3 regions of the Nocardia sp. NBC_01327 genome follow, and region 1 is predicted to be linked to each of the others. Evidence: riboswitches for the same ligand, from Rfam matches in the RefSeq annotation. Region 1 holds a riboswitch; each other region holds the start of a gene.
What was found. A riboswitch is a leader RNA that binds a small molecule or an ion and turns the genes downstream of it on or off. The one in region 1 is predicted to bind S-adenosylmethionine.
Positions count from the first base shown of each region.

Region 1 (10,174 bases):
AAGGACCTCGCCTCCCTCACCCCGGCCCAACTGGCCCAATGCGCCAAGGTCTTCGTCGACGAACTCGCCGGTCGACAGTCCCAGCAACCGCCCCGATAGGCCCTGTGCGACGCGCCGGGCCGACCGGTTCTCCCACGGTGAGCGCCGATGGGCTGGACCATGGAGACATGGTGACTATCCGGAAGTGTCAGCGTTATGCCTGTACAGCGACCGTTTTCGTAGCCATGGGCGCCGCTGTGGCGTTCACCGCCGCACCCGCGTTCGCGGCGGGCACCATCCAGATCGCCGGCGCCGCGGCGGACGAGGTCGGGGTCCGCTACACCTGTGATGCCGCCGCCGGAGTGGCGAGCATTCAGGTGATGGCCGGGGACCCCAATGCCAACAGCGCGGCGGCCACCGGCGCGCAGAACAATCCGACCTGTGACGGTGCCGAACACACCGGCACCGTCTCCCTGTCCGCGGTCGCCGGCCAACCGCAGCTGGCGAAGGGCCAGAGTGTGCAGGTACGGGCCGCTCTGGTCGATCAGAGCGAGACCGTCATCTCGGGCACGGCCGCCGTCATCACCCTGGACTGAGCCCATCCGCTCAGGGGATCAGGGGCCGCAGCTGGGCCACGCCGTCGGTGAGTGCCGCACCGGCGGCGGACCAGCTGATATCGGCCGGCTGTGAGGTCAGCACCACCACGGCGTAGCGCAGCGGCTGTAGCGGACCCAGGCCGACCAGTCCGGTGGTGTCCAGGGTGGTGGAGCTGTCCAGGGACATCCAGCCCTGCTTGACGGCCCAGTCGTCACCGTTGAGCCCGTCCGGAATACCGAAGTACTGATCGGTGCCGTCCGCGGAGATCTGTGTGGTGCCCCGCAGCGCCGTGAGGATCAGATTGCTCGCCGAGGGCGGGGCCTGCGTGGTGAGCCACTGGTAGAGCGTGACCACATCCTGTGGGGTGGTGAGGGTTTCGCCCCATTCACTGGAATCCTCGGGCGCCTGCGTGCCGGGCATGCCGACGAGATTAGCCATCCGGGTGACGATGGCGTCGCCGCCGTCGGCATCCCAGAGCGAATCGGCGATATCGTCGTCACTGGTGGCGAGCATCTGCTGCAGCTGCGCCGTGGTACCCGAATCGGGTTGCCAGCCTTGGCTTTGCATGGCATCGAGAGCAATCAGAACCTTGACCACCGATGCCGTGTAGAACTGCTGATCGGCATTCAGGTCGGCGAGCACCGCCCCGGTCTGGGTATCGACCACATCGATGCCCACGGTGGTGCCGGGTGAAGCGGCCTGAATGGCCGACTGCACCTGCAGGGCGATCGCCTGCGGGGACGGGCCGGGGAGACCGGGGGCGGCGGCCACGGGCGCCGCTGTCGTCACCGGGGGAGCGGTGGCGGGTTGCTGCGTTGTGGCGATCGGGGGGTGGACGGTGGCGAGCGCACTGGGTGCGGTGCTCAGGGCCACGGTGACTGCGGCGATGATGACGCCGATGGCAATCCACAGCCACCGTACCTGCGGTGATCGAGACTTGTTCTGGCTCATGCTCAATTAATCGCCGTGAAGCTTGGCGGCCTTGGTGACCGAGCTGTCAGTTCGCTGTCAATCGTCTGACCGGGCGTAATAGTCGGTGCGCATGAGTAAATACCGACGGGTCTCATTTCAGTGACGCAGGGGTTCAGTTAACCAATAGCGAACTAGCATCACTGGTAGGTCGGGGTCGACCAGTTGGAGGCAGTGATGGATTCACGCCGCAAAACCATTCGAAATGCCCTGGTTAGGTTTCTCGCTCTCGCCGGACTGGGCGCTGCTTTTGCACTCAATCCCTTCACCGCGCCCATTGCGTCCGCGGACGCCGATTACGGCGGCGGATGCGTCCTGTACGACGGGAACCCTGCGGCAACAATTGACTCACTGCGTTTTCGGTGTGGTCCTGCCCAGCAGGACAATATCTTCCGCGATGCCGCGCAGGGGGCGGTACCGATGGGAGTGAAGAACGGCTGGGTGATCCGGCCGCTCGATATGGCGGCCTGGACGCCCGCGGTGTGGATCGGCAAGACCTTCTACACCGGTCCGGACGGCGGATATCTGATGAACCGCATCACCCCGGCCGGCATCGAGGGCTGGCCCGCGAATGTGTACAGCGCGCCCGCCATTCTCGACGGCCGCCCGACCTGGGCGCTGAACTACGCGCCCTCGCCCACCCCGCAGATCTACGACGAGATCCGCGAGATCACGCCGGGCGTGTGGTTCGGCTACTCGTGGTCGCGTGATCCGGGCGGACCGGTCGCGCTGCTGACCTTCGCGCTCGCTTGAGCGTTCACGGGTGGGCCGACACCACGCGCGGCATGGCCGCCACGGTGCCCGGGCACGGTGCCGGGCAGGTGGCTGCGGCCAGTGCGGTGTGCGGACTGCGATGTCGCACCGAACCGAGCATGGCGAGGGTTTCCAGCGCGATGACGATCGTGCCGTAGGCGTAGGTGGTGGTGGCCAGGCCCAGCCGGGTCTGGCACAGCCCCGCGATCACGGTGGGCACGCTCAGAGCCAGATAGGAGACCACATAGATCGCCGTCACGACCTCGGCGCGATTCTCCGCGGGTGAGAGACCGGTGAGCAGGCGCAGGGCCCCGGAGAAGGACGGGCCGAAGCCGATTCCGGCGATAATGCTGGCGGCGAAGAACAGCGCCGCCGAATGCGTGGCCACGCCCAGCATTGCCACGGCGACGCCCGTGATCAGCAGCAGCGGACCCCGCCGCAGCGCCTGATCGATGGTCCAATCGCGGGCCAGCAGGGCGGTGACAGCCGAAGTGCCCTGCAGTGCAACAACTACCAGCCCACCGGCCAGCGGGCTGGAGAGATGGAACTGCACCCGCATGAGAGCGCTGCCCAGGGCGAGATACAGCCCGCCCAGCGCCCAGGTGGCGGTGATCGACGGAAGCATGGTGACAAAGGCGGCTCGAACCTGCGGTGGCACCGACACTTTCGGCCGCAGCGACGCCAGCGCGCGCCCATCGGGCGCCACGGTCTCCGGAATCACCAGCACACCGAGGGTGATCACCACGAATGCCGCCGCCAGCAGCCAGTACACCAGATGCGTGGGTGCGGGCGCGTAGGCGACCAGCAGTCCGGAACAGATTGCGCCCAAGGCCAATCCGCCGCCCGCCGCCACATTCGTCATCAGCGCCCCCAGCCGCGAATCTGCGGGTTGGAGATCGATGAGCGTCGCGCTGATCGCCCCCGTCGCCATCCCGGTGGCAATGCCCTGCAGAATGCGCGCCGCGAAAAGCCATGACACCGAATGCGCTTCGGCGAACACCAGCGTCCCGGCGAGCTCGAGCAGCACCGCTCCCACCAGCACCGGCCGCCGCCCGACATGATCGGACAGCGATCCCGCGAACAGCAGCGTCACCAGCAACGCCAGCGCATTGACCGCATACACCGCCGTGGAAACCAGCGGCGAGTAATGCCACATCTGCTGATACACCGGATACATCGGCGAGGGCGCCGCCGAGGCGAACAACAGCAGCGCCAGCGCCGTCGACAGCAGCCAGAACGCGGCGGACTGCGATATCCGATAACGCCCCGGCGCCTGCACGGCCCCGGCTCTTTCGGGAAGGTCTTGCATCGCCCCAGACTTCCAGAGTTTCCCGCAATCGGCCCGGTATCGGGGCACCGTCCGTTCATCGTCGTTGCCCGAGAGGCTGACAAACTTTGCCCGGCAGGGGAATAGGGGTAGGGGATCGGGAGTTGAGTGCAGGCATGACTTACGCATTCGATCCGGAGTTGGCACCGTGGGTGGATCGGCTGCGGCCGGCGGATTATCGAGATGTTCCGGGGGCGCGCGCTCAGATGCGTGAGCTGTTCGCGGGACGACCTCAGGTGCGGGTGCCGGACTCGGTGCGGATTCGAGATCTGGTTGCTCGGGGTGACGATGCGGGTGTCGAGGTGCCGGTGCGGGTCTATACGCCGGTGGATGGGGAGGGGGCGCTGCCTGCGCTGCTCTATGTGCACGGTGGCGGGTTCGTGCTGGGTGACCTGGAGATGGTGCACGCCAAGATGATTCGGTTCGCGGCGGAGGTGGGGATTGTGGTGGTGTCGGTGGACTACCGGCTGGCGCCCGAGCACCCGTTCCCGGCCGGTCTGGAGGATTCCTATGCCGCGCTGCGGTGGGCGGTGCGGGAAGCGGGCGAGCTGCGGATCGATACCACTCGGATCGGGGTGGCCGGCGACAGTGCGGGTGGCGCCATTGCGGCGGGGCTCGTTCTGTTGGCGCGGGATCAGCATGGGCCCGAATTGTGCTTCCAGCTCTTGGATTTCCCTGCCACCGACGATCGGTTGCAGACCCCTTCGGTCATCGAATACGACGACACCCCGAATTTGGACGGCCCCAGTCTGCAGGTGATCTGGCGGCACTATCTGGGTCCGGAGGTCGAACCCGGCAGTGCGGACGTGTCGCAGTATGCGGCCGTGGCGCGGGCGACGGATCTGTCCGGCCTGCCGCCGACCTACATTTCGACCAGCCAGTTCGACCCGGTTCGGGATGACGGCATCGACTACGCCCAGCGTCTGGCCCGAGCGGGTGTGCCGACCGAATTGCATTTGTACCCGGGCACTTTCCACGGCTCCGGCCTCGTCGCCGATGCCGCGGTGAGCCGTCGCGCCGCCGCTGATCAGCTCGACGCGCTGCGCCGCGGATTGCGGGTGGAGGCGTCCGCGTCCGAGCCCGCCGGGGTGTAGGGCAGGAGCCGCATCGCGCCGGATGGGCTTGCGATCACCGCGCACGTAACCCTCGTGAGGCGCAGCGGCACATTGATATTCCTTGGACTCTCTTGTCCACGAAAGGATTTCAATGACCACCCTGCTGCATATCAATGCCTCGGCCCGTGGCGCGCACAGCCAATCCAGGGCGCTGGCCCAGACCTTCATCGAGGGTCTGACCGCGCGTGATCCGGAGCTGATCGTCGAGACGCTGGATCTCTTCGAGGCTGAACTGCCCGAATTCGGCACGCACGCCGCCGAAGCCAAGCTCGCGCTGTTCACCGGCCGGGATCAGACCCCGGAACAGCTGGTGGCCTGGGAGCAGGCGCGCACGGTCTTCGACCGCTTCGCGGCGGCCGATCAGTACGTCATCAATATCCCGATCTGGAATGCGGGCGTCCCGTACATCTTCAAGCAGTGGGTCGATATCGTCACCCAGCCCGGCTGGGCATTCACCTTCGATCCGGAGACCGGCTACTCCGGGCTGCTCACTCAGAAGCGCGCGGTCACCGTCTACACCAGCGGCGTGCATCAGCCCGGCGTGCCGGTGGAGTTCGGCTCCGACTTCGCGACCCCGTTCGTACAGGACTGGCTGAACTTCGTCGGTATCAAGGACATTGCGGAAATCCGGTTCGCGCCCACGGTGCTGACCGAGGATGCGCAGGCCGGGTTCGCGACAGCTCAGGAGCGTGCGCGTGAGCTCGCCGCCGGATACTGAGCAGCAGGTCTGGGCGCCGACCGGGCGCACCGTCGGGGCCGTCTGCGCGGTGGGAATTCTGGTGGTCGGCCAGCTGTATGTGGTGCTGCCGGTGCTGAATCGGCTGGCGCAGGACTGGGATACCTCCAAATCGGCCGCGACCTGGACCACCACCGCATTCGGATTGGCCTACGGCGCAGGCTTTCTGGTGACCGGACCGCTCTCCGATCGCTGGGGGCGGCGGCCGGTCATCGTCGGCGGGCTCATCGCCACGGTGGTCAGCTCGCTCATCGTTGCTCTCGCGCCCGATGTGGGCACCGGGCTGGCGGCCCGCATCCTGCAGGGTCTCACCGCCTCGTTCTTCGCCCCGGCCGCCTTCGCCTATCTGTCGGAGCGCATTGCGCCGGAGCGCAGGATCTTTGCGCTCACCTGCCTGACCAGCTCGTTCCTCGCGGCGGGTGTGGTGGCGCAGGTGCTGGCACAGCTCATCGCGAATGCATGGGGATGGCATGCCATCTTCATCGTGGGCGCTCTCGCATTCGTGGTCTCGGCCGTGGTCCTGCAGGTCGTGCTGGAGGGCGCCGCCGACGAAAGGAAGAACACCGCGCCCTCGGCGGGATTCGGTGAGACGGTGCGCACCGTCTTCTCGCCCTTCGCAGCCCTGCTGCGGCAGGGCCGGCTGGTGCTGCTGTATGCGAGCTGCCTGGCGGTGCTCGGCTCGTTCGTCGGGCTCTACACCGGTATTCAGCTGGCACCGCCGCAGGGTGTGGGATCGAGCAATGGTGCGCTACTTGCCTTGCGGGCCAGTGCGATTCCCGCCATGATCGCGGTGCCATTGCTCGCCGGACGGCTCGGTGTGATCACACCGAGCACCCGGGTGATCGTCGCACTGGGCATCGCCGGGATAGCGGCCGCGGTGACAGCGATTCCGCTCGGCGGAGTCTGGGTCGCGGTCTGGCTGCTGGTGTTCGTCGCGGCGATCGCCGTCGCGGCTCCGGCCGCCGTGCAGGCGATTGCGGCGCGGGCCGGTGCGGCCCGCGGCGCGGCGACCGCGCTCTACACCTTCGCGCTTTTCGTCGGTGCCAGTGCGGGTCCGCAGCTGGCGAATCTAGTTGCCCACAGCGGGTATTCGGCGGTGGCGCTGGCCATTGCCGGACTGTCGCTGGCGGGTGCGGCGCTCGCCTACGCCTCGGCGCGGGGGACCGCCGCAGCAGCCTGAATCGGAGTATCCGGCGGGGGCCATCGGCGTCCTCCGCGCGGCGCGACGGGGGTTTTCACCACCCTGGTTTGAATCGTTGTCTGTAATTCACTGCGCCACATAGTTTTTCAATCACGGTCATGAGTTCCAGCGTCAAGCCCCGGCTTGCTGGGCGGCAACCCTCCAGCGACGGCGGGGTGCTCCGGGTGACGACCGGATGGCGGCAGAAGCGCCGCCATAAGCGTGCTCGCTCTCGGAGGTAGAACCATGTCTGTAGCCCAACTTTCCTCGGCGCATCCTGCCGCCGAACCCTTGACGGCCGGCGCGATACTGCTGGTCGCCGACCGGTTCCGGGGCATTGCCGAGGACGACCGGGCCTTTACGGTGTCCGGGCTGGTCGCCGCCCTGCGCGGCGGCCGGCTGCGGGAGGCGACGGAGCCGCTCACCATCCATCTCGGGCAGGGCGTCACCGGCCACGATCTGGACTATGTCGAGCATGTGGCGACCGTGCACGCTCCGGCCGGAGTGCAGGTGACCGGTCCGGTCGCCGAGCCCGCGCCGCGACACCAGGTGCACAAGTATCAGAACTCGAATGTGCTGCTGGCCAACCTCATTCGGGAGAACGACACCGAGTTCCGGGCCGATCTGCGGATTCACGGTGACAATGAACTACTGCTGGACCACCAGACCGGCGAACACGTGCAGGGCCTGGTGATCGTCGAGGCGGTCCGGCAGCTGTTCCTCGGGGCGTTCGAGCTGGAGTACGGCCGGCGCTGGCCCGAGCAGCACTTCTACATCGTCTGGAACAGCATCGAATTGGAGTTCACGTCGTTCCTGTTCCCGCTGCCCGCCACCCTGCACGCGGTCCTCACCCCGGTCGCCATCGAGGATCCCGCCAAGCTGGAGTTCGCCATCGAAGTGGATGTGCGCCAGCTCGATCGCAGCGTGGCGACCGCCCGCATCACCTACGCCGCCCTGCCGAACGAGCGCATTTCGCAGATCGAACGGCACAAGGCGGCCAAGGCGATCGCGGCCTACCTCGGTGCGGTGGCATGAGCGCCCCCGCTGCCGCGGCCTTCTTCGATGTCGATGAAACCCTCATCACGGTCAAGAGCATGTTCGCCTTCCAGCGCTTCTGGCTGGCCGAGCATGGTGACGACGGCGCCGAATACGCGCGACTGAGCGGGGAGGTGAAGGAGCGGGCGGCCGCGGGCGTGCCCCGGGAGGAGGTCAATCGGCACTATTACCGCGCGTATCGCGGTGTGCGTGCCGACGAGCTCGCCGCGGCGGGCAGGCGGTGGTTCGAGGCCTTCACCGCCGAGGGCGCCGCCTACTACACGGACGGGGTGGAAACACTGCGCGCCCACCGTGATTCGGGGGTGGTGACGGTTCTTCTCTCGGGATCGTTCGCCGCGCCGCTGGCCCCCGTGGCGGCGGCGCTCGGCGCGGATCACCTCATTGCCACCAGCCTGGTGGTGGATGAGAACGGTCTGCTGACCGGCGAGATCGAACGCCCGATGATCGGTGCGGGCAAGGCCGATGCCGTGGTGAGATTCCTGCTCACACACGGAATCTCGGTCGAGAACACCTATGGCTACGGCGATCACGCCAGTGATCTGCCGTTCCTGCGGGCGGTCACGCACCGGGGCTTCCGGGGTGACGATCCGGTGCTGGTCGAACAGGCGAGCGCCGGGAGCTGGATTCATCTGAGCGACAGGGTGAGTGCCGCGATCGGTGACCCCGGCCGGATTCTCACGGAGCAGGAAGCGGTAGCGGTGTGGTGACCAGGACGTACGAGCTGACCCCGACCACCCAGGGTCCGCTGTATCCGCCGAGCGAAGTACTCGATGCCGCAGGCGATTTCATTGTTGTCGGCTGGCTGAACGAACCCGGTCCGGACGGTTCGGTCGCGCGGTGCTGGGGCCGGGCCATCGTCTCGGCCGAGACGCCGGTGCCGAAGTTCGGTGCGCTGGCGCCGTATACGGTCGTGCGCGAACTCCCGGAGGAATTGCCGGAGGCGGATGCGGCAAGCGTGCTGTACACGCTCCCACTTCCCTTGCCCGCCAATAACTATCCGATGGTGTTCGCGCCCGACCAGCGGCCCGACGCCGATACCGTGCGGCGTCCGAGCTACCCGTTCCACGAGACGCCGATTCCGGATCTGCGCCCCGAGGACGGCCGCAGGCTCACCACCCCGGTGACCCTGGGGGAGTGGCTGCGGGCGCGCGGCAGTGTCGAGGTCACGGTCGATGCGGAGGGCCGAACAGGCGAATTCCGTTTCGAATTCACCGATCTCATTCCCGATTCGCTCTACACCGTGATGTCGTTGCGCAGCAATGACCTCGACCCGGACGCACCCACGCGTCCCGGGCCGCTCGGGGTGCCCAATGTGTTCATCACGGATCCGGACGGTTCCGGCGCCTATCGTGCCGTACTGCCGAATCCGTTTCCCGATCCGGCCTTACCCGGCGCGAATCGGATCATCAGCGTTGTAGTGCTGTGGCAGAGCTATCAGCAGAACTACGGCGGAGCCATCGGCCACTTCGGACTCGGTGGCGATATTCATGCGCAGCTGAAGCTGCCGAGCCCCACCTTCGAGGAGTTCCTGACGAGAGATTGAAATCCGTGTGTGCGGTGTGACGGCGGGGTCCTTCGGGCCCCGCCGTTCTACTCGGTGAGCGTGCGCACCGACAGCCGCGCGCATTCGGCCGCCAGTTCGGCGGTGGACAGCGGCAGGCTGCCCTCGAGCCAGCCCTCGATCAGCTGATTGACCCCGCCGGTGATGAACAGCGCCGCGCGGCGCAGTGATTCGGGATCGAGTTCGGTATCGAGTGCGGTCGGCGCGTACTGCACAACCAGATCGGCGATGATGCCGAGCATGGCGTGCCGGCGCTCCGCAAGCCCCGCCACCCCGGCCGGATCACTGGTCGCGATGCGGTGGATATGCGGATCACCGGCAACGATATCGAGCAGGGCCTGCAACCCCGATTGCAGCTTTTCCGCAGCGCCGCCCGCCTCGGCCACGCCCGCCTGAACCATGGCGGTGAGCAGTTGATCGCGGAGCTGATCGGCAATGGCCACCAGCAGTTCGTCGCGATGGGCGAAGTGCTCGTAGAAGTAGCGATCGGTGAGCCCGGCCGCCTTGCACACCCCGCGCACGGTCACCGCCGCCGTGCCCGATTCGCCCCACAGCTGCCGCCCGACCGTGAGCAGCCGGGTGCGGCGTTCGGCGCGCCTGTCCTCGGCGCTCACGCCGCCATAGCTGCGAACCACTCCCGGCCTTGTCATTGACAGCAATCCTAGAACACCGTAACAATTGGACGACGCCTGTCGTCAGAATGCGGATTCAAGGGAGAATCATGGCCACCGATGAGCTGTCGGCTTCCACCACCGACCTGTACCGGCGGGCCTACGACCCGCTGCCGGACGAACTCGACTACCGCGTGACGCAGATCGACGGCGCACTGCCCAAAGAGCTGACCGGCACCCTCTATCGCATCGGCCCGGGTAAGTTCCAAGTCGGAAAGACACTGCTGCAC
Region 1 covers NZ_CP108383.1:3,125,332-3,135,505, forward strand. The annotation lists gene OG326_RS13860 (hypothetical protein) at 1-99, shown strand, start outside; gene OG326_RS13865 (hypothetical protein) at 171-575, shown strand; gene OG326_RS13870 (hypothetical protein) at 586-1,527, opposite strand; gene OG326_RS13875 (hypothetical protein) at 1,723-2,298, shown strand; gene OG326_RS13880 (MFS transporter) at 2,303-3,607, opposite strand; gene OG326_RS13885 (alpha/beta hydrolase) at 3,742-4,719, shown strand; gene OG326_RS13890 (FMN-dependent NADH-azoreductase) at 4,832-5,458, shown strand; gene OG326_RS13895 (MFS transporter) at 5,436-6,656, shown strand; SAM riboswitch class IV at 6,772-6,885, shown strand; gene OG326_RS13900 (AfsA-related hotdog domain-containing protein) at 6,903-7,691, shown strand; gene OG326_RS13905 (HAD family hydrolase) at 7,688-8,419, shown strand; gene OG326_RS13910 (hypothetical protein) at 8,416-9,255, shown strand; gene OG326_RS13915 (TetR/AcrR family transcriptional regulator) at 9,303-9,923, opposite strand; gene OG326_RS13920 (carotenoid oxygenase family protein) at 9,995-10,174, shown strand, end outside.

Region 2 (10,174 bases), 3.0 Mb from region 1:
CCGGCCTCACCACCGCGCTGCACGAAATCGGCTACGTGCTCACCGACAGCGAGCCGGACTACGTGGTGCTGGGCGAGACGCGCACCTACTCGTTCGAGGCCATCACCACCGCCATCCGGCTGATCTCGGCGGGCGCGCGCTTCATCGCCACCAATCCCGACGCCACCGGCCCGTCCCGCGAGGGCATTCTGCCCGCCACCGGTTCGGTCGCCGCACTCATCACCCGCGCCACCGGCAAAGAGCCCTACTACGTGGGCAAGCCCAACCCGCTCATGATGCGCTCGGCGCTGCGCCGCATCGACGCGCACTCGCAGTCCACCGTCATGATCGGCGACCGCATGGACACCGATGTGATCTCCGGGCTGGAAGCGGGCCTGCGCACCATCCTGGTCACGACCGGCATCTCCACCCACTCCACCGTCGAGCAGTACCCCTACCGCCCGACCGCCATCCTGCACTCGGTCGCCGACCTGGTCGGCAAGACCAAGGACCCCTTCGCCCCCTGACAGCCCTCGTCACCCGGCGCACACCCACGTCATCCCCAGCGCACACCCTCGTCATCCCGGCGCGCCTTTGGCCGGGATCCACAGCGGCCGTATAGATCCCGGCCAAAAGCATGCCGGGATGACGAGGGTCCGCCCCCCGCAGCCCTACCGGGTCGGTCGGGCCGGCGCTCAGTCGGTTTCGAAGGAGTCGAGCGCGGCTGACAAGGTCGTGAGCGATTCGACGATCCGGGTGAACTGTTCGACGCCGAGCTGGGCGGTGAGGCGGGCGGCCAGCTTGGCGTGCTGCGGGCCGATGCGGCGCACCGCCTCGTGACCGGCCTCGGTGATCGCGACCAGTTTGGCGCGGCGGTGTGCGGGGTTGGTGCGGTATTCGGCAAAACCCTTGTCCACCAGTAGATCCGCTATGCGCTGGACGCTCTGGCGGGTGATACCCATTTCGCGGGCGATGCCCGCCACCGGCAGCGGCTCGTGCAGTACCGCGCCCAGGACCTGCCACCAGGCGGCGGTGATATCGGCCGGACGCGCCAATTCCTCTGCGATGGCGAGGAATTGGCCGTTGAGCTTGAACGAGGTGATGGCGGCGGTACTGAACAGCTCCTGCTCGGGATTCATCCCGCCTCCTGTCCGCCCGGGGCGGGCGCTGCCGGGGAATTCTCCCTCATCGTGCCGCCGGATCGGTTGCCCGGCTCTGCTCGTACTCGGCGAGCGCGAAGAAAGCCGCCGGCTCATTGTGCGCGTAGAGGCGGTACCAGGCGTCGAGGACGTGGGGTTCGAAGATGTCCAGGCGTTCGAAGATCGCCCGGGCGAAGTCCACCGGTGTAGTACCGCTGGCGGTGACCAGATCACCGGCGAGCACCGCGGGCTCATGGACGAAGTTGTCGCCGCCCGAATATCCGCTCATGGCAAGGTATTCGGCCGCATTGCTGGTGTGCGGGCGGTCGTCCAGCAGTCCGGCGGTCGCCAGGCCGAAGGTCGCGCCGCAGATGGCGGCGACCGGAACGCCGGCCGCGAGGAAATCGCTCGCCTTATCGGCGAAAGCCTTCAGTTCGCCCGCCTCCCAGGTCGCCGACCCGGGCAGGATCAGCATGGCGCTGTCGGCCGGGTCGAGTTCGTCCAGCGCGATATCGGGAGTCACCCGCAGACCGCCCATCGAGACGACGGGCTCCGTGGTGAGGCCGACCGTCCGGATCTGCCAGGCGCCCTGCTCGCGGTGCCACAGCGGGCGATGGATATGCGCGGTGGTGTGCCCGGCTTCCCAGTCGGAGAAGGTGTCGTAGACGGCGAGGTGCACTGTTTTCATCATGACAGCATCCTGTCATGTTTGACAGGATGCTGTCAACGAAGATCAGCTCAGCGCGTTGCCCAGATCGTTCAGCAGATCCTCGACATCCTCGAGACCGATGGAGATGCGGACGACGCCATCCGTAATGCCGATGGCCGCACGGCCTTCCGGCCCCATCGCCCGATGGGTGGTGGTGGCGGGATGGGTGATCAGCGTCTTCGAATCGCCCAGATTATTGGAGATGTCGATGATGCGCAGACCGTTGAGCACCTCGAACGCCCGCTTCTTGGCGTCCTCCGGCAGCGCCTTCAACTCGAAGGTCACCACCGTGCCGCCGCCGGACATCTGCTTCCTGGCCAGCTCGTACTGCGGATGCGACGGCAGGAACGGGTACTTCACCCACGACACCGCCGGGTGCTGCTCCAGGAATTCGGCGATCCGCAGCGCGGACTCCGTGGACTGGCGCACCCGCAGCGGCATGGTCTCCAGACCCTTGAGCAGCGTCCAGGCATTGAACGGGCTCAGCGCCGGACCGGTATGGCGCATCAGGTTTTTCACCGGGCCGTCGATGTAGTCGTGCGAACCGAGAATCGCGCCGCCGAGCACCCGGCCCTGGCCGTCGATGTGCTTGGTGCCGGAGTAGACCAACACATCGGCGCCGAGATCGAAGCCCTTCTGCAGCAGCGGAGTGGCAAAGACGTTGTCCAGCACCACCTGTGCACCCGCGGCATGTGCGAGATCGCAGACCGCGCGCACATCCACCAGCGTCTGCATGGGGTTGGACGGGGTCTCGAAGAACACGGCCTGGGTCGGCACCGACAGCGCCTCTTCCCACTGCGCCAGATCCTCGCCGTCGACGAAGACGGTCTCCACGCCCCAGCGCGGCAGGATCTCATTGGCCACCACGAAGCAGGAGCCGAACAGGCTGCGCGCGGCGACCAGTCGGTCACCCGCGCCGAGCAGCGCACCCAGTGCGGTGAAGACCGCGGACATGCCGCTGGCGGTGGCGAAACACGCTTCGGCGCCGTCGAGCAGGCGCAGGCGCTCCTCGAACATGGCGACCGTCGGATTGCCGTAGCGCGAGTAGACGAAATGCTTGATATCGCCGGTGAAGGACGCCTCGGCGGCCTCGGCGCTCTCGTAGACGAAGCCCGAGGACAGGTACAGCGCCTCCGACGTCTCCTCGAAACCGGAGCGGCGCAGGCCACCTCGCACACCGAGCGTGGCCGGGCCGACGCCCTCGGGCAGCGGTCGCTCGAACGATCCACCGGTGATCATGACTGCCTCCACGGAAGTCCGTCGGCGCGCCAGCCCTCGCTGCCGCGGTGTCCCTGCGCGTCGAGCGCGCCTTCGAAACCCTCGAGGACATTGAAGGCCGGTGCGAGCCCGATGCCCGTCGCCGCCGTCGCCGCACCGATGGAGCGCTGGCCGGAGCGACAGATGAAGATCACCGGCGCCTCCGAATCCGGCTCACGATCGGCGAGCGCCTGCTTCAGCTGGTCCACGAACCGGGCATTGCGCGTGCCGGTGGCGTCGACCCATTCGATCAGCGCGGTCGGCCGCCCGATGCCACTGGTATCGGGGACTCCGACAAAGCGCCACTCGGCTTCGGTGCGCACGTCCACCAGCACCGCATTCGGATTGTCCCGCAACAGTTCCCACGCCTGCTTCGGCGTCAGGTCACCCGCGTAACTCATATCGACCTCCTGTGAATCCGCACTTGCCGCACCGTTGCCCGATGCGCGGCCAGGTCGTCACCCGGAGCACCCCGCCGCGGAGGAGGGTTGCCGATCAGCCAGCCGGGGCTTCGCGCTGATACTCATGACCTGGGTTGAGATTGCCGAAAATCATGCCCCACTGTCAAACCCTGTTTAATTTGCCTCCGCTCCGCTCCGGCGGGTTCGCGGCCCTGTTACCTGGGTCTTCCCTCCTCCGCTCCTCCGCTTCGCTCCCCCACTCCGTCAGTCCAGACCCAGGCGGGCCGCGAACTTGGGGCTGGTGAGGACCTCAGGAATTGCAGACCAGCCAGGTCGTATCTGCGCGGGTGAAGTTCCAGGTGGCGGTCGTATCGTGGCTGTCGGCGCGGAAGGTGACCGCGGCGGTCGCATGATCACCGTCGATTTTCGAGTCGGCGAGCCCGACGATGTCGAGTTTCGGGCCGCCCTCGACCGCGGTTTTCAGCGGCGAGCGGTTGTCGTCGAAGCCCTTGCAGACCACGGCCGGATCGAGTGCGCCACCGTCACTGCGGGATTGGATGAAATTGCGGGCGGCGACGGCCAGCTGACCGGAATCTGTGAGATTCTTCTCAGCCGGCGACATCAGGGTGGCGATCACGATCCCGATAACCACCAGCACCAGGATGCCGGCCGCCAGCAGGAACGGCAGCATGCTCCTGGCCTCGTCCTGATCGATCGGAACCGCCTGGTCATCGACGTCGCTCATGGGTAGATCATGCCCGTAGCGCCGGAGCGCACGGTCCGCCGCACCGGTCAGCGAGCGGGATGGGCATTCGTACAGTTCACCGCACCGCCGCGGGCGGGGGGTTCCTTCCACCGATAGAATCAGCACAATTTCCCTGAACGAGCGGGAATAGCGGTACCAGGCAGCAACGCTGCAGCTTCGGGGATCCAACGGAGGCACCCGGGGCGAGGGCGTCAACTTAGCCTAAGCTAAGAGCGACGGCTGAGACTTGACGACAAGATAGTTCCAACCAAAGGGTGCGCGTAAGAATGACCGAACAGAGTGCAGCAACCGATACGCAGTCCGGGACGGTGTCCGACTCGCACCACGGTGCGGTGACCCGCCCGCTCCGCATTGCGATCGTGGGCGCCGGTCCGGCCGGAATCTACGCCGCCGACGCGTTGATGAAGTCCGACGCCGATGTGAGCATCGACCTCTACGAGCGGATGCCCGCACCGTTCGGTCTGATCCGCTACGGCGTCGCCCCCGATCACCCGCGCATCAAGGGCATCATCACCGCCCTGCACAAGGTGCTCGACAAGGAGCAGGTCCGCCTGCTCGGCAATATCGACTACGGCGTCGACATCACCCTCGAAGACCTGCAGCGCTTCTACGACGCGGTCATCTTCTCCACCGGCGCGAACGCCGACCGCGCACTCGAGGTCCCGGGCATCGAGCTCGAAGGCAGCTTCGGCGCCGCCGACTTCGTCTCCTGGTACGACGGGCACCCGGACGTGCCGCGCAGCTGGCCGCTGGACGCCGAGAAGGTCGCGGTCCTGGGCGTCGGCAATGTGGCCCTGGATGTGGCCCGTGTGCTCGCCAAGACCGGCGACGAACTACTCCCCACCGAGATCCCGCCGAACGTGTACGCGGGCCTGAAGGAGAACAAGGCGCTCGAGGTGCACGTCTTCGGACGCCGCGGCCCCGCGCAGGCCAAGTTCACCCCGCTCGAGCTACGCGAGCTGGACCACTCCCCGACCATCGAGGTCATCGTCGACCCCGAGGACATCGACTACGACGAGGGTTCAGAGGCTGCACGCCGGCACTCGAAGCAGGTCGACATGATCTGCAACACCCTCGAGCAGTGGGCCATTCGCGATGTGGGCGACCGCCCGCACAAGCTGTTCCTGCACTTCTTCGAGAGCCCCGCCGAGATCCTCGGTGACGCCGACGGCAAGGTCGTCGGCCTGCGCACCGAGCGCACCGCGCTCGACGGCACCGGAAACGTCAAGGGCTCCGGCACTTTCAAGGACTTCGACGTACAGGCCGTGTACCGCGCGGTCGGCTACCTGTCGCAGAACATCCCGGCCCTGCCGTTCGACGACCAGGCCGGCACCGTGCCCAATGAGGCCGGGCGCGTCCTGCTCGACGAGGACGCCGACGGCGCGGCGCGCTTCATGCCGCAGACCTACGTCACCGGCTGGATCAAGCGCGGCCCGGTCGGCCTCATCGGCCACACCAAGGGCGATGCGAACGAGACCATCGCCTGCCTGCTCGACGACGCCGCCGGTTTCACCCCGGCTGCCGAGCCGGAGCTGGACGCGGTGACCTCGTTCCTGGAGAGCAAGGGCGTCCCCTTCACCACCTGGGCCGGCTGGTACCGCCTGGACGCGCACGAGCGCGCCCTGGGCGAGCCGGAAGGCCGCGAGCGGGTGAAGGTCGTCGAGCGCGAGGACATGATTCGCGCGAGCGAGCCGGACAAGGTTTCCTGATAGCTCTGACCTGGCTGAATCCGGCAGGTGGACAAGGTCTTCCGCACTTGTCACCGTTCTGAGGCATGCTGATCACGTGTTCGATGCCCATCTCCACATCTTCGACCCGCGGTTCCCGCTGGCCGAGAACGAGGGCTACCTGCCCGACCCGTACACCATTGCCGACTATCGGCGGCGCATGCAGCGCTTCGATATCGACAGTGGCGCGGTGGTCGCCGGTTCCTTCCAGGGCAACGAGCACACCTTTCTCCGGGCCGCCCTCGCCGAATTGGGCGAGGGCTGGGTCGGCGTCGCGAATCTGAGCGAAGACGCCACCGACGAGGAGATCATCGAGCTGGACCGCGCAGGCGTGCGCGCGATCCGGTTCAATTTCAAGCGCGCGGGCGGCGATATCGTCGGGCTCACCATGCTGGCGCTGCGGGCCTACGAGCTGGTCGGCTGGCATGTGGAGCTGTATATCGACGGGTCCATGCTGGGATCGCTGGAACCGGTCATCACCAAGCTGCCGACGCTGTCCATCGATCACCTCGGCATGTCCGACGACTGCCTGCCGTATCTGCTGAATCTGGTCGATCGCGGGGCGAAGGTGAAGGCGTCCGGATTCGGCCGCGTCTCGATGAATGTGGGCACCGCGCTGCGGCGGATTCACGCGGTGAATCCGGAGGCGCTCATGTTCGGTTCCGATCTGCCCGGCACCCGCGCCGGGCGGCCGTTCCTGGACCGGGATATCAAGGTGATCGCCGATGCGGTCGGTGCCGACCTGCACCGGGTGCTGGAAGACAATGCGCGCGCCTTCTACCGGCTGCCCGCCAAGGAACCCCGCTTCGCCGATCCGACGCCGACGCTGCCGCTGGTCGCCCCGCAATCGCCGACCCTGCGCCTGCACCGCTCCGAACTACCCCCGCCGCCGCCGGACACCATGCCGCTGCCCAGGATCGAGCGCTAGCGGCCGCCTCGCCGTCCCGGCACGCTTATGCCCGGATCCACAGCCGGGGGCTTGCCGCGTCAGCGCACCCCCGCGTTATTGTCATACCGTCAACACCGGTGTTGTGAGCCGGTGCGCACTGGAAAAGACGATGAACCGAGGTAGGTCGTGAGCACTCCATCCACCGCCAAGCAGGGCCCGCTCGCGGGCGTCCGCGTTGTTGAACTGGCCGGGATCGGCCCCGGTCCGCACGCGGCGCTGCTGCTCGCGGATCTCGGCGCGGACGTGGTCCGGGTGCAGCGGCCGAACCAGTTCCCCGGACTCATGGAGCGGCCGCAGTGGCGTGGCCGCACCATCGTCGAGGCGAATCTCAAGGATCCGGCCGATATCGAGAAGGTGCTCGGGCTCGTAGAGAAGGCCGATGTGCTCATCGAGGGCTTCCGGCCGGGCGTCACCGAGCGCATGGGCCTGGGCCCCGACGCGGCGCTCGCGCGCAATCCGCGCCTCGTCTACGGCCGCATGACCGGCTGGGGCCAGGACGGGCCGATGGCCGATCGCGCCGGGCACGACATCAACTACATCTCGCTGACCGGTGTGCTGAATGCCATCGGCCGCAAGGGCGAACGCCCCGTACCGCCGCTGAACATGGTGGGCGACTTCGGCGGCGGCTCCATGTTCCTGGTCTTCGGCATTCTGGCCGCGCTGGTGGAACGGCAGAACTCGGGTAAGGGTCAGGTCATCGACTCCGCCATGATCGATGGGGCGCTGGCCCTTTCGCACATGATCTGGGGCATGAAGGGCATGGGCCTGTGGTCCGATGAGCGCGGCACCAACCTGCTCGACACCGGTATGGCCTTCTACGACACCTATGAGACCTCCGACGGCAAGTACATGGCGGTCGGCTGCATCGAACCGCAGTTCTACGCCGCCATGCTGAAGGGCCTGGAGATCGACCCGGAGGGCCTGCCCTACCAGATCGACCCCAACGGCCAGGACCAGCTGCGCAAGCTGTTCACCGAGAAGTTCAAGACCAAGACCCGTGACGAGTGGTGGGCCATCTTCGAGCACACCGACGCCTGCACCACCCCCGTGCTGACTTTCACCGAGGCGGAACAGAATCCGCACATCGTGGCGCGCTCCGGGCTCATCGAGATCGACGGCGTGGTGCAGCACGCACCCGCGCCGCGCTTCTCCCGCACGCCGGGCGGCATCCCGACCCCGCCGCCGAACGAGGGCACCCCGATCGAAAGCGTCTGGGCGGACTAGCTTTTCGAGTCGCGCCGACCCAGCGCGGCGGCACTCGGACATAATCCAGCGGCGGCACCCGAAGGGGCGCCGCCGCTTGGCATTTCGCTGATTTACGCCGGAAGGATCAGGCGGACGGCTCGACGAGCTGGATATCGAGCTCGATGGCGATCTTGTCGCCCAGCATGGCGGTGGGGAGGCCGGCGGCGATATTGAACTCGCTGCGCTTGATGACGCCGGTGGCGGTGAAGCCGGCGTGCTGCTTCTGATCGCCGGGGAAGACCTGCACGCCGCCCCATTCGACGTCGAGGGTGACGGGCTTGGTCACATTGCCGAGGGTGACCTCGCCGGTGACCTCGAACTCGGCGGCGACGGCGACCGGCTCGGTGACCTTGAAGTGCAGGGTGCTCAGGTTCGCGGTGTCGAGGATGTCGGCGCTGCGGACGTGGCCGTCGCGCGCCTCGTTGCCGGTGTCGAAGGAGTCGAGGTAGATGGTGGCCTCGATGACGGCCTTGCCGGCGTCGTCGGCGACGAAGCTGGTCTCGAACTTGTTGAAACGGCCGCGGACCTTGGAGATTCCCAGGTGGCGGGCGGTGAAGTTGACCGAGGAGTGGTTGGCATCCAGGGTCCAGGAGCCGGGGGCGATCACGGTCTGCTCAGAAGTCGTCATGCCGGAAGCCTAACCGGACTTCAGTCCGGATATCCACACCGTCCTGATCCTGGCATTGGCAGGGCGGGGCTAACGGGACCAGGACAGGGCACCATGGAGGGGTGTCCCGATCCGAATTCGCCGAGTTTCTCATTGCGCGGCGCGCGCAGCTGCAGCCCGAAGAGGTCGGCCTGCCCTCCGGCCGGCGTCGTCGCACGCCCGGACTGCGCCGTGAAGAGGTCGCCGCGCTGGCAGGCGTGAGCGCCGACTATCTGGCCCGCCTCGAGCAGGGCCGGGATACCAATCCCTCCACCTCGGTGCTGGGCGCGCTCGCGGACGCACTGCGGCTCAATGACGTCGAACGGCATCACTTCGGCAGGCTCGCCCTGGGCATGGAGCAGAAGGAGACCTGCCCCACCGCCGGCCAGGCCGGCGAACAGGTCTCCGAGACATTGCGCGCGGTCATCGACTCCATGCACCCCACCCCGGCCTTCGTGCTCGGGCGCTGGATGGATCTGCTCGCCTGGAATCCGTCCTGGCGTGATTTCGCGGAACCCCTGGGCCTGTTCGACGAATCCGCGGGCGGCAATTTCGCGAACTATCTCTTCGCGCACCCCGACGCGCAGCGCTATTTCAGCAATTGGTCCGATGCCGCCGATATCGCCGCCTCCGCACTGCGCAATGCGCAGACCCGATTCACCGACGACCGCAGCCTCGAGGCGCGGATCACCGCCCTGCAGCGCTATCCGGAATTCGATCGGCGCTGGCGGGAACACCGGGTGATCGACTATCGCAGCCGGGTGCTGCTCATCGAGCATCCGCTGCGCGGCCATGTCGAGGTGGAAATCGAGACCCTCGACCCGGCCGCCGACCTGAGCATTCAGGTGTGGCTGGTCGATCGCCGCAAGGCGCAGGCGCCCGGATTGCGGCTGGTCAACGAATAGGTCCACGCCTCGTGGGCCCGTTCGTTCCTCCCGCTCACCATCGGCGGGCGAACTACAGTTGACCTATGGCTCGGAATTGGCCGATGGTCGAACGCGAGAACGAGCTCGAAACCATTACGTCCGCGCTGACCGGCACTGATTTCGTCGGAGCGGTCCTCACCGGAGACGCGGGGGTCGGCAAAACCACGCTGGCCCGGCTGGCCACGACCGCGGTGAACGGCAGTGCCGGGAACATTCGCTGGGTCGCCGGGACCGAATCCGCGCGCAGCATTCCACTCGGCGTGTTCGCGCATATGGTCGGCGTGTACACCGCGCACGATCCCGTGACCTTCATGGCGGCCGCGCGGGAGGCGCTGCTCGCGGACGGGCACACCATTATCGGCGTCGACGACGCCCATCTGCTCGATCAGCTGTCCGCCACCCTGCTGCTGCAGCTCGCCATCGACAAGGC
Region 2 covers NZ_CP108383.1:94,661-104,834, forward strand. The annotation lists gene OG326_RS00405 (HAD-IIA family hydrolase) at 1-506, shown strand, start outside; gene OG326_RS00410 (MarR family winged helix-turn-helix transcriptional regulator) at 675-1,118, opposite strand; gene OG326_RS00415 (type 1 glutamine amidotransferase family protein) at 1,165-1,809, opposite strand; gene OG326_RS00420 (O-succinylhomoserine sulfhydrylase) at 1,852-3,066, opposite strand; gene OG326_RS00425 (rhodanese-like domain-containing protein) at 3,063-3,485, opposite strand; SAM riboswitch class IV at 3,500-3,615, opposite strand; gene OG326_RS00430 (Rv0361 family membrane protein) at 3,796-4,230, opposite strand; gene OG326_RS00435 (FAD-dependent oxidoreductase) at 4,518-5,960, shown strand; gene OG326_RS00440 (amidohydrolase family protein) at 6,037-6,906, shown strand; gene OG326_RS00445 (CaiB/BaiF CoA transferase family protein) at 7,054-8,151, shown strand; gene OG326_RS00450 (YceI family protein) at 8,258-8,800, opposite strand; gene OG326_RS00455 (helix-turn-helix transcriptional regulator) at 8,902-9,723, shown strand; gene OG326_RS00460 (helix-turn-helix transcriptional regulator) at 9,789-10,174, shown strand, end outside.
Region 2: it holds a riboswitch for S-adenosylmethionine, as region 1 does, so the genes downstream of both, OG326_RS00425 (rhodanese-like domain-containing protein) here and OG326_RS13900 (AfsA-related hotdog domain-containing protein) in region 1, are expected to answer to the same signal.

Region 3 (10,174 bases), 2.2 Mb from region 1:
GCTCGCCACCGATACCGCGGCCTGGGCGGCCTCGGTCAGTGGTGGTCATGTCGGCCGGGCGCGCCGATTGGCCACCGATGATCAGGCCCGAGCCCAGCGCAAACGGGCCCTGGCCCTGGTCGCCGCGACCACACGTCCGGGCATGGCGTACTCCGCCGCCGAAGAATTGGTGAAGTCCGCCGATGACGAGGCCAAGCAGATGAGCGCGGTCCGCGACGACAAGGAGCGCGACGCGCTGGCGATGGCGCTCGGCGCGGGCGGTACCGGTAAGGGTGCGGCGGGCGCGACCCGAGGTTCTGCCGGTGCGCTCAAGGACTTGGAGAAGCGGCAGAAGTCGCGCGCCACCCGGACCGGTCGTGACGCGCTGGACCGCGCGCTCATCGATGTGGCCGGACTGTATCGGGATGCGCTGGCCGTCGGTTTCGGCGCCGCGACCGTGAACTCGTCGGCGCCTGCCTCGAAAAACGGTGTCACGCTCACACATCCCGATATGGCCGACCAGATTCGAGAATTGGCGACCGATGTCCGCCCCGAGGGCCTGCTGCGCTCGATCCAGGCGATACTCGACTGCCGCGAGGCCCTGGAGACGAATGTGAAGCCCCGCTTCGCCGTCGCCGCCATGGTCGCCGGCCTGATCGCGGCCCGCTCCGCGTGACCGTCACCACCGATTTTCGCGATCCGGCACCGAGACGATAGACTCGCACCGCCGGAAGGCACGCCGCCTTAGCTCAGTCGGTAGAGCGCTTCACTCGTAATGAAAAGGTCGCGAGTTCGATTCTCGCAGGCGGCTCCAGGAAAGGCCCTCGATGCAGCAGCATCGGGGGCCTTTTGCTATGCGGTGAGGTCGAGGCTGGCGGGGATGGCGGTGAATCGAGGTCACCGAGTCCGGCCGGGCGGTGGTCGCCCAGGTCCGCGGCGACACCGGCGCCATTGTCGAGCGGGTATGCGGCACGGTCTCGGACGAGGAGCGTGCCGTCGCGGCTCGGGTGCTGATCACCATCACCGCCGGGCCGGCCGGCGAATTGGCCCATGTGTGAGGGGAATTCATCGCGCACCCGGCCGACTTGTGTTCGCGGTGACTCGAAATCTGTTCGTGGCAGCCGGGGTTTGCGAGTCTGACGGAGCCGCGCTCCGGCGGATGGCCCGGAGCCGGTGGCGTCCGGGCATCGAATAACGGTGTGGGAGGTCAAGCAGAACGATCATCCCGAAAACCTTCGACTACGCCGGGAGCTGTGGACCGCCCTCGGCGAGACAGGCAGGGCCGCCGCATGACCACCGTCTCCTCGCACGCCGCGGGTGTGTTCGACTCCCTCGCCGATGCCATCGGCAATACGCCGCTGGTCCGGCTCAACCGCGTCACCGACGAAATCACCGCGACCGTCTATGTGAAGCTCGAGTACTTGAATCCCGGTGGGAGCGTGAAGGACCGCGCTGCGCGCGCCATGCTGCTGGCCGCCGAGGAATCCGGCGAGCTGAGTGCGGGCGGGACCGTGGTGGAGGCCAGTTCGGGCAATACCGGGTTGGGTCTGGCCGCGCTGGCCGCCGCGCGCGGATATCGGACCATCGTGGTGGTGCCGGACCGGGTGAGCCGGGAGAAGGTCGCGCTTTTGCGCGCGCACGGCGCCGAGGTGCATCTGACGCCCGGCCTGCGGCCCGTCGATCATCCGGAGCATTTGCGCAGTGTCGCCCTGCGGCTGACCGCGGATATTCCGGGTGCGTGGTTCGCGGGGCAGTACGACAATCCCGCCAATCCCGCTGCCCACCGCGCCACCACGGGCCCGGAGATCTGGGCGCAAACAGGCGGGCGGATAACGCATTTCGTGGCGGGTATCGGCACCGGCGGCACCATCACCGGCAGCGGTGAGCACCTGAAGGAGGCCTCCGGCGGTGCGGTGCGGGTGATCGGTGCCGATCCGGAGAGCTCGGTGTACGGCGGTGGCGACGGTCGCATCTGGTACGTCGAGGCGGTCGGGCACTTCCTGCATCCGGAGACGGAGACCGATCTGTGGCCGGACTCCTACCATCCGGACGTGGTGGATCGGATCGAGCGGATTCCCGATGTGGAGGCGATTCGGGTACTGCACCGGCTGGCCAAGGAGGAGGGGCTGCTGCTGGGCGGTTCTTCCGGTACGGCGATCGCGGCGGCGCTGCGCGTGGCGCGCGAGCTCGGGCCGGAGGACGTGGTGGTGGTCATCGCACCGGATTCCGGTCGTGCGTATCTGTCCAAGTACTACAGCGATGAGTGGTTGGGGGCCTTGGGATTTCCGCTGACCTCGGCTGTCGAGGGGCGGACGGTCGGTGATCTCGCCGCGCTGGCCGACCCGGCCGATCCTGTGGTGGTGTCTTCCGGCGCGACCGTCGCCGAGGCGTGGCGGCTGCTCGGTTCGGGCTCGGCCCTGCCGGTGGTCCTGCAGCGCAAGGCCTCCGGATCGGCGGTGGTGGCCGAGGTGCTCGGTTCCGTCACCGCTGCGAACCTCGCTGATGCCCGCCGCGACGATCCGGTGAGTGCGCATCTGGCCGCGCCGTTGCCCACGATCGGTACCACCGAAGCGCTGGACGGCGCCGTCGCACGGCTCGCCGAGCACAGTGGGCCGGTGCTGGTGGTGCGGGAGGGCCGGGTCATTGCGCTCGTCGATGCGGCGCAGATCAAGGCCCAATACGAAGAGAACTGAGACACCGTCACCGCGCCCGATCGGGCGCGGTGACGGCATGCTCGTTACGAGACCAGGCCGCGGCCGGTGGTCAGGGGGAGATCGGTGGCGGTGAGCAGTCCGGGGCGCGCCTGGACTACGGCGGGGACGGCGCTGACCAGCCGGGCGGCGGTGCCGACGACGCCCGCCTCGGCGTGGTCGCCATTGCTGTAGAGCTGCAGGTCGAGCAGGTAGTCGGGTTCACCCTTGATTTCGACTCGGTAGCAACCCTTTCCGGCGGGCTGCGGCCATTCGGGGGCGAGATCGGGGTGCAGGCGGGTGACGTGTTCGAGGGTGAGGATTTCGCGGTCCCCGCGCACGCCGTGCACCTGGAAGCGCAGGGCGGCGGCGGTGCCGACGGCAATGGTGCGCTTGCCGACGAGGAGCTCTTGGGTGGCGGGAAGTCGCTCGAAATGCTGTGTGACGGAGTCGAGTTCGATATCGAGGGCGTCGGCGAGCTGGCGGATGACACTGCCCCAGGCGAGGGTGAGAATGCCCGGTTGCAACAGCATGGGCAGTTCGTCCAGCGCGCTGCCGAAGCCCATGATGTCGAAGACGACCTTGGGGTTGTCGTAGGTGGAGTAGTCCATGATCTCCGAGCAGATGACCTTGTCGATGCGCTCGGAGCCACTCGAAAGCAGCAGTGGCAGCCAGTCATTGGCCCAGCCGGGGTCGATGCCGTTCACCCACAGGGAGGCATTGCCCTCGATCGCGGCTTCGATGATCGGGTTGATGGCCTCGTCCGGCAGTGTGCCGTAGGGGAATTGGAGAAAGACGGGACTGCTGGAGACCACATTGATGCCGGCGCGGAGGAAGGTTTTCAGGTCCTCCACCGCTTCCAGGAGCCGGTCGTCGGCCATGGCGGTGTGGATGATGCAGTCCGGCTTCAGGTCGATGAGGGCCTGGGCGTCATTGGTTGCGAGAACACCGGTTTCGCGGTCGAGGCCCGCGAGTTCGCCGGCATCCCTACCGGCCTTGGCGTCGCTCGACACCCAGACGCCGACGAGTTCGAGCTCCGGCCGGGCGATGATGGAACGCAGGGCGCGGTGGCCGACATTGCCTGTGCTCCACTGGACTACGCGATATTTCACAGCTGGCTCCGGTTCACAGGTCGGGGAGGCCGAGTTCGAGGTTGGGCGCTTCGATGCCGCCGTCGACCTCGAGGATCTTGCCGGTGATGTAACCGCCGGCCGGCGAGCAGAGGAAGACGATGGCGGCGGCGATCTCCCACGGTTCGCCGAGACGGCGCAGCGGGGTGGCGCCCTCCATCCGGGCCTTGATTTCCGGTTGCTGCGCAACAACTTCCAGTGCGGAGGTGAGGACCGAGCCGACCGCGATGGCATTGACCCGGATGCGCGGGGACAGATCGGTGGCGGCCATGCGGGTCCAGTGCGCGAGCGCCGCCTTGGCGGTGCCGTAGGCGAGGAAGCCGCGACCGGGGGCCCGGCCCATCATCGAGGAGATGCTGACGACGGAGCCGCCGCCGGTCTTCAGCATGTGCGGGACCGCGGCCTGGGTGAGCGCGTGCGCGGTGGACACATTGAAGCGGAAGGCGTCCTCGAGGAAGTCGGGGGAGGTGGTGGTGAAGGTATTGGGCATGGTGCCGCCGACATTGTTGACGACGATATCGATGCGCCCGAGTTCGGCCGCGGCGGTTTCGGCGAAGGCGGTGACGGTGGACAGGTCCGACAGGTCGCAGGGGACCGTGACGGCGCGGCGGCCCAGGGCGCGAATCTTGCCGGCGACCTCGTCGAGTTGTTCGGGGGTGCGGGCGGCGAGCGCGACATCGGCGCCCGCTTCGGCCAGGGCCAGGGCGGTGGCGGCGCCGATGCCGCGGCCGGCGCCGGTGACGACGGCGACGCGGCCGTCCAGTCGGAAGGTATCCAGGATCATCACTCAGAGCTTTAAGAAATGATGCTTAACTGTCAAGGACGAGTTCTTTACGGGCTGGTGGGCGGCTACTCTGCACCTGTGACGACGCGTGTTTTTGGACCGAGGGAGGGATTCGCGTGGCGGTGACCGAGGCGCGGGAGCGGATCATCCTGGCGGCCGAGCGCCTGATCGCCGAGCGCGGGCAGGCGGTGCCGCTGCGTGATATCGCGGCCGCCGCCGGGCAGCGGAACAATTCGGCCATCCAGTATCACTTCGGATCGCGCGACGGGCTGATCGAAGCCGTGGTCGAACTGCGGATGGCGACCCTCGAGGTGCGGCGGCTGGAATTGCTCGCCGAGCAGGTGGGTTCGGGCGCGGGAGTGCACGCGCTGCTGGAGGCGCTGGTGGTGCCCATGTTCGAACTCAGCGAACGGCACGGCAGCAATCACTACGCGCGATTCCTCGAACAGATTCACACCCATCCGGCCGTCACCGACGCCTCCAACCTGGACAGCGAACAGCGCACCTCGGTCCGGGTGATCATGCAGCGCCTCGACGACGAGATGACCGAACTGCCGCCCCGGCTGCGCGTGCACCGGTTACGCGCGCTGCCCACCATGCTTTTCGCGCTCCTGGCCGATCATGAGCGCGCCGTGGAAGCGGGTCGCGTCGCCGCTGGTGCGGTCAGTGCCTGGGCGGAAACCATCGACATGCTGGTGGGCGCGCTCACCGCTCCAGCCAGCGAGCGTGCGCCGATCCGGTGAAATCGGCTCCGGCATAACAGCATCGGCCCGGCTCTGTCCGAGCCGGGCCGATCGCTGAATTCTCTAGCCCGCTGCTGATAGCGGCCTACTGCTGATAACCGGACGGTGGGTAATTCTGCTGTGGCGGCTGCTGAAAACCCTGCTGCGGCTGGCCGTATTCGTACGGCTCCTGATACCCGCCGGGCTGACCGGGGTACCCCTGCTGCGCGGGCGGCATCGACGGCAACTGGGTGTGCGCCGCCGGTGCCGCGTAATTCGGCTGTGGCGCATAGCCGCCCGGCTGTCCCGAGAATCCCTGCTGGACAGGCTGGGCGGCGTAGCCCGGCTGCGCGGTCGGACCGGGCTGACTCGGAAAGTCCGTTCGAGCGGGCTGACTTCCGTACCCCTGCCGGCCATTCCAAGCGGAATAGCCCTGGAACTCCGTCTGCGCGGGCTGTGCGGACATGCTTGGCCGGCCGGTGAAGTTGGGTTGTGCCGACTGACCGGCGAAGTTCGGCTGGCCGGGACCGCCCGAGAAGTCCTGCGGGGCAGGCGCTACGGCGTAGGCCTGCTGGGCGGAATTGGCTTGCCGGCCGGAGAAGGCGGGTGGGGCGGGCGGAGCTGAGAAGTTGTGGGGGGTAAGTGGGGCGGAGTAGGGCTGCTGGGCGGATAGGCCGGACAGGCTGGATTGTGCGGGCTGGGGCGAGAAATCTTGTGGGGCAGGCTGGGCGGGGTAGCCCTGGGGTGGGAGGTTCGGGTCGAACTGGGTCGGCTCCGGGGTGGCGGGTGGGGTGTCCTTCTTCTTGAAGACGAAGTAGACGCCTACCGAGATGAGGAGTAGGACCAGAACGCCGAGGAGGCCGAACATGTGGCCGATGACGCGGCCGCCGACCTTGGCGAGAATGATGATGGCGAGTGCGCCGGCGGCGGCGGAGGCGCGGGCGATTGTGCTGCTGCCTGGTTGATTCTGGCTCATGAGATGGAATTCCCCCGATCGAAAACTGTTGCGGGGGCAGCATACCCACGGTTCTGGACGAGTGTCCGTGTCCGTTCGGCCAGCTCACCATTTAAATAGGTCATATCGGACAAAGCTGTCCGGCGGTGCGTCGGGGGTGCGAAGTCGGCTGCGATCTGGCAGGTTGCGGTGGCCGCGACTACCGTTGTTCGCGTGCACACCATGCCCCCGACCGAGGTCGAACCCGCCCCCCGCCCCAGATGGCTGGGTATGGGTTTGCCGCTGCTCGCCGGGGGTGCGGTCGCGGGAGGGCTGGCGCTGCTGCATTTCCGGGACCCTCATGTGCAGGGGGCGTACGGGTTCTGCCCGTTCAAGGAGTTGACGGGGTACTGGTGCCCCGGATGCGGCGGGTTGCGTGGGCTGCACAATCTCACCGAAGGGCATGTGGTCGATGCCCTGCACAGCAATCTGCTGATTCTGCCGCTGCTGCTGGGTTTCCTCGGCTGGATGGTTACCGCGCTGGTGTACGGCTGGCAGGGGAAACCGATGCCACGGGTGCCGAAGGTGCTACCGAAGCCTGCGCTCTGGGCGCTGCTGGCGTTGGCTCTCCTATATACGGTGTTCCGCAATACGCCCTGGGGAACGTGGCTGGCCCCGGTGTAATCCGTTCGTCCCGAACTACCGGTGACCAGCCTGCCGGGCGGGCCCGGCGTGCCTGTCCGCGTAATTCCCGCCGAATCAGGGCATGCTCTCGATATGAGTGATTCTCTGAAAGACCGTGTGCGAGCGAAGCTGATCCGCCAGCTCGCGGAGGACGGGCCGGACCAGGAACACGATGACGGGCGCCAGCTTTCGGTCCAGGACGACCTGGATCTGCTGAACGCCGTCACCGACGACGACCCGTTCGTAGAGGAACTCGCCGAGCGCTACCTGGTGCCGTAACCCGCTCCCGGGAGCGCGCCGATCAGATGGCGCAGGGTGCTCCGCCCTCGGCGCTGCTGCCGAAGGGGCGGGTTTCGGGGGTGGGGTTCCAGTGGCCTTCGGTTTTGGCGTAGTTCCAGGCGGAGCCGTTCTCGACGAGGGTCGAGAGGGCGTCGATCAGGCGGTCTACGGCGGCGGCGGTGCTGCCGAGGCCGATGCTGGCGCGCAGGGCCGCGTCGACGCCGAGTCGGGCGAGCAGGGGGTGGGCGCAGAAGCGGCCGTCGCGGACGCCGATGCCGTGTTCGGCGGAGAGGTACGCGGCCACCTGGCCGGGTTCGAAACCGTCGACGGTGAAGGCGACAATGCCGACGGCATCGGTGCTGTCCCGCCAGATGCGCAGGAAGTTCACGCCCGGAACGGTTTTCAGGCCGTAGCGCAGGCGGTGCGTGAGGTACTGCTCGTGCTCGCGGACGGTGGTCTCGTCGAGTTCGGCGAGCGCGTCACACGCGGCGGCCAGCGCGGCCACGCCGAGCACATTGGGAGAGCCGGCCTCGTGCCGCTGCGGGGCGGGGGCCCATTCGACGCCGTCGGCGGTTACCGAGCGGACCGCGCCGCCGCCCGCGAGGTACGGCTCGGCGGCATCGAGCCAGTCCCGCCGGCCGACCAGTACGCCCGCGCCGAACGGCGCGTACGCCTTGTGCCCGGAGAAGGCCAGGTAGTCGATGCCGCTGGTCTGCAGATCGATGCGGCGGTGCGGTGCGAGCTGGGCGGCGTCCACCAGGATCCGGGTGCCGCACTGGTGCGCGATCCAGGCCAGCCGCTCCAGCGGCAGCAGTTCGCCGGTGACATTCGAGGCGCCCGTAATCGCAAGCAGCGCAGCGGGTTTGGAGCACAGTTCGGCTACCACGCGCTGAATGGTCTCCTCGATGGTGTCCGCGACCGGCACCACCCGGCGACCGCCTCGGATCCACGGCAGGAAGTTGGCGTGGTGTTCCACATCGAGCACCACGGTGTCGCCGGGTACGCAGGCGGCGAGCAGATTCAGTGAATCGGTGGTGTTGCGGGTGAAGACCACGACCTGGTCATCGCCGGCATTCAGGAAGCGGGCGACCGAGCCGCGGGCGGCCTCGTAGCAGTCGGTGGAGACGCGGGAGGCGTAGCCGGCGCCGCGGTGCACGCTGGCGTAGAACGGCAGCAGTTGCTGCACCCGGTCGGTGACCTGCGTCAATGCCGGTGCGCTGGCGGCATAGTCGAAGTTGGCGTAGGTGGTGGTCCCACCCTGCACGAGAGGTACCCGCAGATCACAACCGGAGACGGTGGCGAGAGCGGCACAGGACTGGTCGGCAAATGCAGTCATCACGAAATCCCATTCGGGCAAGGGACGCGCGATCAGAAAAAGAATGATCGAGAGTCCGCGCTTGCCGCGCCCGGTCGGGCGGCGGCCCGGTCGTCACCTGGAGCACCCCACCGCGGAGGAGGGTTGCCGACCAGCTAGCCAGGGCTTGACGCTGGTACTCATGACCTGATTTGGAAGGCTGGCAGATGGTCCGGGGTCTTGTCAACCCCTTCGGAAAAATCATCCGAAAGTTGGAGTGGGTGGGCCGCAAAGTTCGAATCGCGCGATCGTTGCTGACGCGTATGGTCAAGGGGAAGTTAGGGTAGCCAAAGGTGGGCGCCCCCGGTTCGAAACGAGGAGCTCGACCATGTTGGATACCGCGCCGTTCTCGACGCTCATTCGTTCCGCGACCGAACAGCAGCACACCGAGGCCGAACACTCCACCTTCATGAGCGATCTGCTGCAGGGCAGGCTCGGCGTCGAGGCCTTCTACCGCTACACCTCGCAGCTGTGGTTCGTCTACGACGCCCTCGAAAAGCATTCCGCCGCACTGGCTTCCGACCCGGTCGCTGGACCGTTCGTCAAGCCGGAGCTGAATCGCCTGGCGGCCCTCGAAATCGATCTCGCCCACCTCGGCGGCGCGAACTGGCGCGAGGAACTGGCAGCCCTGCCGTCCACCGCCGCCTACGCCGCCCGCATCGACGAGTGCGCGCGCACCTGGCCGGCCGGTTACGTGGTGCACCACTACACCCGCTACCTGGGCGATCTTTCGGGCGGACAGGTCATTCGCGGTACCGCCGAGAAGCTGTGGGACCTGCCCAAGAAGGGTGACGGCGTCCGCTTCTACGTCTTCGACGACATCTCCAACCCGGCCGCGTTCAAGCGCGAATACCGGGAGAACCTGGACGGGCTGCCGATCGCCGGTCCGGATGTCGAGCGGGTGCTCGACGAAGCTCGTCTCGCGTTCTCGATGAACACCGCTGTGTTCCGCGAACTGGGCGCGGAATTCAGCGCGCGGAACTGAATCTCTGCTGCTCGGGGGAGCCGCCGGCCATTCCCTCCGGATAAGGTCGGCGGCTTTCTATTTGTCCCCCCGCTGTACCGCGGCGCCGGCCCGGCCTTGCGCCGCAGCACCGGGTGCGCTGCCATAGAGGTGTGAGTTTCCCTCTGCTGCTGAGTTTTATCGGGCTGTGCGTACTGCTGGCCCTCACTCCCGGCCCGGATACCTTTCTGGTGCTGCGCTTCACGATGGCCGGGCGCCGCCCCGGTATCGCCGCGGCGGTCGGATCGTCGTTCGGCGGGCTGGTCTGGGCGGTGGTGGTCGCGGCGGGTGTCGCGGCGCTGCTGGAACAGTCGGCGACGGCGTATCGCAGCTTGAAAGTGATCGGCGGAATCTACCTGCTGTACCTGGGTGTTCGCGCCCTGCTCGAACACCGGCGCGGTCAGGCGGCGAGCGCCCCGGAACTCACCGCGGACGGTGCTCCGGCGCAGCGGGTGTCCGTTCGCTCGGCATTCGCTGCCGGATTGCTGTCCTGCATTTTCAACCCGAAGGTCGGGCTTTTCTATCTCGCGGTACTGCCGCAGTTCCTGTCGCAGGTGACCTTCGCGAATACGCTCGGCCTCGGCGCCATCGAATGCACCATCGCCGCAATCGAAA
Region 3 covers NZ_CP108383.1:964,587-974,760, forward strand. The annotation lists gene OG326_RS04215 (DNA polymerase III subunit delta') at 1-655, shown strand, start outside; tRNA gene OG326_RS04220 (tRNA-Thr) at 718-793, shown strand; gene OG326_RS04225 (hypothetical protein) at 897-1,037, shown strand; gene OG326_RS04230 (pyridoxal-phosphate dependent enzyme) at 1,269-2,672, shown strand; gene OG326_RS04235 (NAD(P)H-dependent amine dehydrogenase family protein) at 2,717-3,781, opposite strand; gene OG326_RS04240 (SDR family oxidoreductase) at 3,795-4,583, opposite strand; gene OG326_RS04245 (TetR family transcriptional regulator) at 4,700-5,326, shown strand; gene OG326_RS04250 (hypothetical protein) at 5,412-6,281, opposite strand; gene OG326_RS04255 (DUF2752 domain-containing protein) at 6,483-6,923, shown strand; gene OG326_RS04260 (hypothetical protein) at 7,017-7,202, shown strand; gene OG326_RS04265 (aminotransferase class V-fold PLP-dependent enzyme) at 7,225-8,538, opposite strand; SAM riboswitch class IV at 8,591-8,704, opposite strand; gene OG326_RS04270 (biliverdin-producing heme oxygenase) at 8,885-9,541, shown strand; gene OG326_RS04275 (LysE family translocator) at 9,673-10,174, shown strand, end outside.
Region 3: it holds a riboswitch for S-adenosylmethionine, as region 1 does, so the genes downstream of both, OG326_RS04265 (aminotransferase class V-fold PLP-dependent enzyme) here and OG326_RS13900 (AfsA-related hotdog domain-containing protein) in region 1, are expected to answer to the same signal.